2 regions of the Brevibacillus sp. FIR094 genome follow, and region 2 is predicted to be linked to the other one. Evidence: a T-box and tRNA genes for the amino acid it is inferred to sense, from the RefSeq annotation. Region 2 holds a T-box; the other holds one or more tRNA genes.
What was found. The T-box of region 2 lies ahead of tyrS (tyrosine--tRNA ligase). A T-box ahead of a tRNA ligase gene usually reads a tRNA of that ligase, here a tRNA-Tyr.
Positions count from the first base shown of each region.

Region 1 (4,426 bases), on a different contig from region 2:
TCCGCGATTCGATCAACATCATTTTCCGTGTACTCGGCGATCTTATAATCCATTTCCAGCGTCAATCGTTCATCTGTAGCCCATTCCCTGATAATTACTTGGAGCGAATACAGCTGGTGACCGTTGTAAAACTCCTCATTCGTTACGGAATACCCGCCAATGGTGAAGGGCAGCTGCGTGCTGTAATAATTTACACAAATCTGAAACAGGCTGTCATAGCCATGTTTCTTCAATTCCAATTCTTGAGCCAGCAAATCGTATGGATATTTCTGATGAAAAAAACAGGAAGTCAATTCCCTGTTGACATGTTTAACATAATCGAAGGCATCCATTTCCATCGGAACTGCCAGACGAAATGGCATGGTGCTGGTGAACATCCCGAATATTTTGCGCTCCACTTTACCTGAACGGTTTAACAGAGGCGTACCGATCACGATTTCTTCTTGCCTCGTACAACGCTGAAGGTAAAGACTGACGAGAGCTACAAACAAGGAATTAAGCGAGCATTTCATCTGGTCTGCAAACTGGCGTATTCTTGTCGAATCTTCACGGTTGAATGCATAGACTTTGCGCTTGCCTTCGCTCGTATCTGTTGCCTTTTGTAATGTCGTGATCACAGGCAAGCTCTGAAACTTGTCCCGCCAGTATCGCTTGTCCTTTTCAAATCTCTCAGACTGAGAATAGGCATGCTCCCTGTCGACAAATGCTTGATAAGCGTGTTCATCTCCTACGTGAACGGTACCGCCAGCCAACAACGTGTCATAATAGTGAGCAATTTGTTCAGTCATAATGGAGATGGACCAACCATCAGCAATCAAATGGTGAAACTTTACAAAATATCCCGCTTCTTCGTCACTCAGTTGAATCAGACAAAAGTAGAATAGAGGCTCCTGTCCGATCGAAAACGGCTTTGCAAACAAAGCTTGAAGGAATTGTCTGCACCGATCAGAGGCATTCGGTTCCTGTCTAAAATCAAAGACCTGCAATGGCTGCGGTTCATACTCTCCAACAAACTGAAGGACTGTTTCTTCTTCCTGATAGTTGAGTCGTAAAGCATCGTTCTTTTGAACGAACAGGTGAATGGCCGCTTCCAGTACTTCCAGTTTCACCTTTCCTTGAACCCGCACCACCCCCCCTAAGGTATGGATAGGAAGCTGTGGATGTAATTTTTCCGTATACCAGATACGCTTTTGTGGATGACTTAAAGGATATCCCATCTTCGATTGCTTCTTATCCTGGCGCAATGCATATCCCCCCTTTCGAAATTGTGCAGATGTAATCACAATTCGAACATGGTAAAAAATCTTTTTAGTTACAAATACTTCCAATACCAACTATATAGATGACTCTTCTATAGTGTCAAATGAATTTTCCATAAAATGTTATTTCTGAAAATTGAATGAATTCCATCTTTTTTTCCTTATTCTAGCGCCGCAAAAAATGGAAAAAATTTGTACTCACTATTGATTTTGTCTGCCTTTTCACGTAGGATAAAATGTAATATATTGGTAGAAAACTACCGGAAGGATGAATGTGATTAGATGTCTGTGACACTTCGTGAAGTAACCTTGGAAAACTGGGAAGAGTGTATTGAACTGGAACCTACTCCTGAACAGAGTGATTTTGTTGCCCCGAACCTCTACTCCATCGCCGAAGCAAAGTTTCAAACTACATTTGTCCCTTTGGCCATATACCACGAGGACACGATGGTTGGCTTTGTCATGTATGGGCTGGACCCCGACGATGGAAACTACTGGATTTACAGACTCTTAGTTGATGCCAAGTATCAACGGGAAGGCTACGGACGTGCTGCAATTTCGCAAGTCATTGATATACTGAAAGCAAAAGACGATTGTCAAAAAATTGTCATTGGTTATGCCCCAGCAAACGTAGCTGCCGAAAACCTTTACGCTTCACTCGGATTTCAAAAAAATGGCATGGTTCTGTTTGGTGAAACGATTGCAGAATTGAACTTTTAAGCTTGCTAGCTATTTTCGTTCCCCAAAAATGAAACAGCGGCGACCTAAGACCTAAAAATCAAGTCTTAGACTCGCCGCTGTTTGAATTGTTTTCTCGTATAATAAAAAAGCACACCCTCCATGTGTCTTTAAACATCATGGTTAGTGTGCATTCGTTTTTAATATGGTGCCGGTGAAGGGACTTGAACCCCCACGGTTTCCCTCACGATTTTGAGTCGCGCGCGTCTGCCATTCCGCCACACCGGCATGTGAAACTATGAATAAAATAGCACATCATCGATAGAAAATCAATGGTGGGGAGAGACGGATTCGAACCGCCGAACCCGGAGGGAGCAGATTTACAGTCTGCCGTGTTTAGCCACTTCACTATCTCCCCACATATGTGCTGTCTATCTTCTGAGTCTACTCTCTTCAACCAGAAGCGACATTTATTAATCTACCATGAACTTTCTTTTACGTCAATATTTTTTTTGATTAACTCTCTTTTTTCGCTAAGATCTCCTGTGCCCACTCGTGAAAGACGCGCAGTGCTTCGTCTACTTCTTGAAATGTTGCTTCTCCCTCACAGGAGTATTCCGGGAAGTCTAGTATACGGTTTTTGCGAATCTTCACTTGCTCTTGTTCACATTTTATCTCCAAGAAGTAGGGAACGGCTTCATCAATCCCATAGCTGTTTTCTAAAAACTCGTAGGTACGTACCCACTCCAGAATTCGAACTTCTGATGCCTTTAAACGAAGCACCTGCTCCAAAGACATAATGGTTTCATTCCCGTAGTAATACATGTTATTCAGCCCTTCTGCATGAAAATGGACGGAGCCGTGACTCCGCCTATTATTGATGTGATAGATTAGATCGAGGAAAGCAGCTCTCTCAGTTCTTTGACAATCACTTGCTGGTAGCCAGTGCCTTCACCATACTGCTCGAGCATTTCGGCACGTGCCACTTTGATTTTGTCTTCATAATCTGGTGCGTTTCGGTCCGGATTTTGCTGTTTAAACGCCGTCATGACAGCTTGGACATGCTTCGGTCTCGGTCCCCATTTTGCCAGAACATGTCCACCCGTGTCCGCGAAAATAACAACAGGGATCGCCCGACCGCCCATCGTGAGAAACTCATCCATGAGATCGAGGTGTTCTTCCATCACCATGATTTCCACTGGCATGTCTGTTTCTTTCAAGGCATGCAAGACGACTGGCAGGTTGCGAACGACATCTCCACACCATTCCGCAGCCAAAATCAAGCATCTGAGGTCATCACGATGCTGGAGCGAAGCAAAAAACGCACGGTCTTGTTCATCCTCCCATGAAAATGCATCCGACCAGTTTTGGTATGTATCCTGATTTTTTGTCATGCTTTCCACAAACGCTTGTGGCTTGAGCCCCGTACGGAATTTATGTGCTACGTTTGCCCCCATCTTTTCTCCTCCTTTTGTATCGCTCGCCTATTCTTGGTTTTTATTCGCTGCTTCGTTTGCTTCCTTTTCTTGATTAGCCAGCTCCATCATTTTTTGCAACAAGATGTGCTGCGGCATGTGCATCAGACGTTCCAAGGGTACCTGAAGCGCTTCCGCCAGCTTGACTGCCGTCTCTGGTGATATTTGTAATGGACGCATGTCATTTTTGCCCCTTTCCCTTGCTTTCATCAGTCCCTTCAGTATAATACACAGCCGTTAAACCTGCCAGCATACAAGCTTGGCACTCGGGAGCCTTTTAAAAAACGTTTTCTTGCCTATTTGCCAAATAAGCATCACCAGTATCACGTATCCTTCCCCTCTACTGAACCACTTTAGTCACATTTATCCACCCCTATCTCCTCATGAAAAATGAAAAAGAGCCACCCGTAGGCAGCTCCAAATTGGAGGCAGGCTGTGGATCCCTTCTATCCGCACGCGAAGGGACTCTCTCTCGAAAACACATATTCCGCACATGGAAAAGGACGAACTATGGCTTTTGCTTAGTAAGGATGCATGGTACACCAAAGCCGATCGCGCCGGGCTGGGACATCTGTTCCAGATATGCCAACCCTCGTGCACATTGCTTCTTGCATACTTGACATGTATGGGACGTTACGATCTTCAGCTGTACTTGATTGGGGTGCTGTCGCGAATTCTTCTTCTTGATCTTTTTGCCCTTGGCCATCCGTTTTCCTCCCTTTGCCCTGGATCACTCCAGTCTATGAAGGAGAACACCCTCGCTCTTTAGGCAAGCATACAAAATCAAGATATGCACCTGCAAAATGGGCCTTGTCATACTTGTCAACAAATAGAAAAAGCCGCTGGAGAATTCTCTCCAAGCGACTTATGAACCTTCCCTATGGCTTTGGACTTAACAACTGGCGCAGTTCTAGCTCCAGTGTAGGCGCATCAACCATTCCGATTATCTTCTTTCGTACGATCCCATCCGCGTCAATCAAGTAAGTAGTTGGGAATGCCATCACCTTGTAACGG
Region 1 is NZ_JBEAES010000007.1:99,442-103,867, forward strand. Features, by position in the region: gene edeP (edeine non-ribosomal peptide synthetase EdeP) at 1-1,244, opposite strand, end outside; gene edeQ (edeine self-resistance N-acetyltransferase EdeQ) at 1,542-1,979, shown strand; tRNA gene ACQ5DJ_RS07655 (tRNA-Leu) at 2,144-2,225, opposite strand; tRNA gene ACQ5DJ_RS07660 (tRNA-Tyr) at 2,271-2,355, opposite strand; gene ACQ5DJ_RS07665 (hypothetical protein) at 2,454-2,762, opposite strand; gene ACQ5DJ_RS07670 (thioredoxin family protein) at 2,828-3,394, opposite strand; gene ACQ5DJ_RS07675 (YycC family protein) at 3,422-3,592, opposite strand; gene ACQ5DJ_RS07680 (hypothetical protein) at 3,921-4,118, opposite strand; gene ACQ5DJ_RS07685 (TlpA family protein disulfide reductase) at 4,291-4,426, opposite strand, start outside.
Region 1: it encodes a tRNA-Tyr, which carries the amino acid that the T-box ahead of tyrS (tyrosine--tRNA ligase) is inferred to sense. The anticodon was not compared.

Region 2 (4,426 bases):
AGATGCTTCTGTTTATTGGACAGAAGCATCTTTTTTTGTTGTCAAAAAAAGGGGGTGGTACAGATGAACAAAGAGTAAAGGATGAGAAACGTAAAAACGAAATGGGGAATCCAAATGGTTGAACTGCATAATATCACGATTACTACCAAAAAAGACGGCAGGCCTCTCATTCAAAATTTGCAACTGACCCTGCAACTCGGAGACAAGATTGCCATCATCGGGGAAGAGGGAAATGGAAAAAGCAGTTTGTTAAAATTGATTTACGCGGAACAAATGATTGCCGAGTATTGCACATTTGAAGGAAAAGTGTTGAGAAACGAATGTTCCATGGGTTTTCTTTCACAGGAGCTATCGGACGAAGAAAAACAAATGACCATTGCTGACTTCTTTTCCGAAAATCAATGGAGCAAAGAACTGGTGAGAGCGATGGATGATCTCGGCATTCATGCATTGGATTCAGATAAAAAGATGGGTGTTCTGTCCGGTGGTGAGCGTTTCAAATACCGCTTTTTAAGTCTGTTGGCAAAGAATCCTGATGTTCTATTACTGGACGAACCTACGAATGATTTGGATATTCAAACGATGGAATGGCTGGAAGAATTTATCCAACAAACGGCTATTCCTGTCATATATGTATCGCATGACGAAACATTTATTGCGAATACAGCAAACGGTATTCTTCATATGGAACTGACGAAGCGCAAGCAAGTACCCAAATATACGTTTTCAAGAGAACCCTATGAAAATTACTTCGCGAATCGCGAGAGTCACTTGAACAAACAAGAGCAGATGGCCAGAAAACAAGCTTCTGATCATCGAAAGCAAATGGAGAAATGGCATGACGTTTGGAATAAGGCAGAACATCAACATCGGAATGTAGCCCGGTCAGACCCGCGACTGCAAAAGAAAATCAAGTCTCTGAAAAATCAAAAAGAGCGCATGGAGAAAGCGTCGGAAACGTTTCTAGAGGCACCAAGTGTAGAAGAAGCTAGCGAATTCCGATTTGATTCTGCTGTACATGTGCCCGGTAGTAAGCAAATCCTCGAATTTTCCTTGGAAGTACTGCAAATAGCGAACAAACAGCTAACGAAACAGATTCATCTATCGATCAAGGGCCCAGAAAAAGTCGCGATTATTGGGGAAAATGGGATCGGAAAAACGACATTGTTGAAAAAGATCATGGATGAGCTAGTCCAGCACTCGTCATTAAAGATCGGTTATATGCCCCAAAACTATGAAGACCGACTGGATTCAACGAAAACACCGATTGAATACTTGGAAAGAACCGGGAATAAAGATGCGATGACAAAAGCGTATACTCATTTAGGCAGTATGAAATTTACAAAAGAGGAGATGCATCAACCCATTAAAAACTTATCTGGGGGACAGAAAGCGAAATTGCTCCTGGTAAAAATGATTTTGGATCAGTGCGAAATATTAATACTGGATGAACCAACCCGAAACTTCAGTCCTTTGACGACTCCTGTTATGTGCCGCGCCTTAACGGCTTTTGACGGTGTGATTATCAGTATTTCGCATGATCGACGGTATTTGCATGAGGTCGCAACAACTGTTTATGAACTAACTTCCGATGGTCTCACGAAAATAAAATAAGGGATAGTGGCGGAATCATTGCTACATGGTTGACATTGCTATTTGAATTCAATATACTGACTTTAATTTCATATGAAACTTACGTTGAAAGAGCTCAGTAGCAGCTTATTCCCTGTTCTAGAAAGCCGGGGGTTGATGGAACCCGGTACACAATAAGCGAGCGAATTACACTCTGGAGTATCTCGGGTAATGCCGAGCGGAATCGCGAACGATAAATCGCTACGAGTGGCATGAATGGCCTGCGTTAACGCATGTGTCCATTGGTGCAAGTTGGGTGGTAACACGGTTATTCAATCGTCCCTATGTCTACAATAGACAAGGGACGATTTTTTATTTTTACCATAGGAGATTGAAGGAGTGTATGGCAGTGAATATTATCGACGAACTCGAATGGCGCGAAGCCATCAATCAGCAAACAGATGCAGAAGGGCTGCGAGAATTAACGAATGAAAAAGCAGTCTCGTTATATTGTGGTGTAGATCCAACAGGTGACAGTATGCATATCGGTCACTTGATTCCTTTCATGGTACTGAAACGCTTCCAGCTCGCTGGTCATCGTCCGGTCATTTTGATCGGTGGTGCAACAGGTACGATTGGCGATCCGAGCGGCCGTCAATCCGAGCGCTCTTTGCAAACACTGGAGCAAATTCAGGAGAACGTCGACAAACTCACCGCGCAGATGAAAAAGCTGTTCATTACAGAAGGCGACAACCAAATCCGTTTGGTGAACAACTACGACTGGACGCATAAAATCAATGTCATTGAATTTTTGCGGGATTACGGTAAAAACTTCAGCATCAATACGATGCTTGCCAAGGATGTTGTGTCGAGCAGACTGGATAGCGGAATTTCATTTACGGAGTTTTCCTACCAAATTCTGCAGTCGCTGGATTACCTGCATCTGTACAAACATGAAGATGTTCAGCTGCAAATCGGCGGTTCCGACCAATGGGGCAACATCACTAGCGGTCTCGATCTGATCCGCAAAAAAGAAGGATCAGAATCAAAAGCATTCGGTCTCACCATTCCTCTGATGCTGAAGGCAGATGGTACGAAATTCGGGAAGACAGCGGGAGGAGCCATCTGGCTTGATCCAAACAAAACAACACCATTCGAATTCTACCAATTCTGGGCGAATACCGATGACCGCGATGTTGTGAAATACTTGAAATACTTCACATTCCTCTCCAAAGAGGAAATTGAAGAGTTGGCTGAAAAAGTACAGACCGAGCCACATAAACGCGAGGCGCAAAAAGCGCTAGCTGAGGAAATGACGAGATTTGTGCATAGCGAGGAATTGCTGGAGCAGGCGAAGCGCATTACAGCAGCTCTGTTTACTGGTGATATTAAATCGCTATCGGCAGACGAGATCGAGCAAGGCTTCAAAGAAATGCCGACGTACGAATCTACCCTCGAAACGAAGAACATTGTCGACTGGCTCGTTGAGATTGGCATTGAGCCATCCAAGCGTCAAGCACGTGAGGATATTACAAAAGGCGCTATCTCCATGAATGGCGAGCGCGTTACCGATCTCGAACTGGAAGTAACGCCAAGTCTCGCTATCGGCGGACGCTTCATCATTATCCGCAAAGGCAAGAAAAACTACAGCTTGGTAAAATTGTCTCAATAGATGAAGGAATAAGAAGCTTCCCTAGAAACATGAAGGGAAGCTTCTTCTTATATTTGCATTACTTTCGTGTTTGACAGTCCTCCACCGTATGATTGTGGAAGGACATCGCATTGCGATCTAGACTGTAGCTGATAAAAGTCAGCAACGATGCCACGATCGCGACAATCGCACCAGCCCAGGAAACATCAATGAGTTCACGGTTTGTCGTAATAAATCCACCCAAAGCTGATCCGAGAGCGATCCCAACATTGACTGACACAGGAGTTAATGAGGAAGCCAAATCTCTGGCAGCCGGGAAATGTTTATCGGCCAAATCAATAAAGTACAATTGCATCGTGGAATTCATGATATAAACGACCAAGGCCATAAAGGATAAGCTGATGAATCCACCGAGAAGGGTATGGGACGAAAAATAAAGAGATGCGAGAATAACGGCTTGCATCAGATACACATACCGGAGCTTTCCAATCCCGTTGTGAGCGGCCAGTTTTCCACCAATCAACGTGCTAAAGATCGAAATGACCCCGTAGAGTAAAAATACGAGACTAATAGATTGGTTCGGTACGAAGAGCACTTCTTGCAGCAAAGGAGTTAAATACGTATATACTGTGTAGGTTGCTGCGATACTTAATGCCGGGATAAAAAACGCGATGATGATACGTCTATGGGTCAGTAACCCGATTTGTTTTTGCAAGGAACTCCTCGATCCCTTCAATCCTTTCGGGATGGTCGTTGCACTTGCAAGGAGTGAAATGACGCCTAGTAGAGCCGCAAACCAAAAGGCCATTTGCCAACCTCCCCATTGCCCAATAAATGTACCAAGTGGCACCCCAATAACGCTGGCGATCGTGAAGCCTGCAAAAATGATAGAAATAGCGGTTCCCCTTTTCTCAGCAGGCATCGTTTCACTGGCAACCGCCATGGCAAGTGCAATCAAAACCCCGGTCACAACAGCAGTCAAGATTCTGGAAACAAGAAGCAACATATACGTCTCGGATAGGGCAGTAAGTATATTCCCTGTAATAAAGATGCCGATCAATGTGAGCATGAGTGGATACTTGGCAAATCGACTAAAAATAGCGGTTAAGATCGGTGTACCGATGGCAAATGAAATGGCAAAGGCTGACACGAGAGATCCTACTGTTGAAATCGATATGCCCAACTCTGATGCCACATCACTAA
Region 2 is NZ_JBEAES010000003.1:180,527-184,952, forward strand. Features, by position in the region: gene ACQ5DJ_RS03785 (ATP-binding cassette domain-containing protein) at 82-1,614, shown strand; T-box leader at 1,690-1,919, shown strand; gene tyrS (tyrosine--tRNA ligase) at 1,976-3,244, shown strand; gene ACQ5DJ_RS03795 (MFS transporter) at 3,303-4,426, opposite strand, start outside.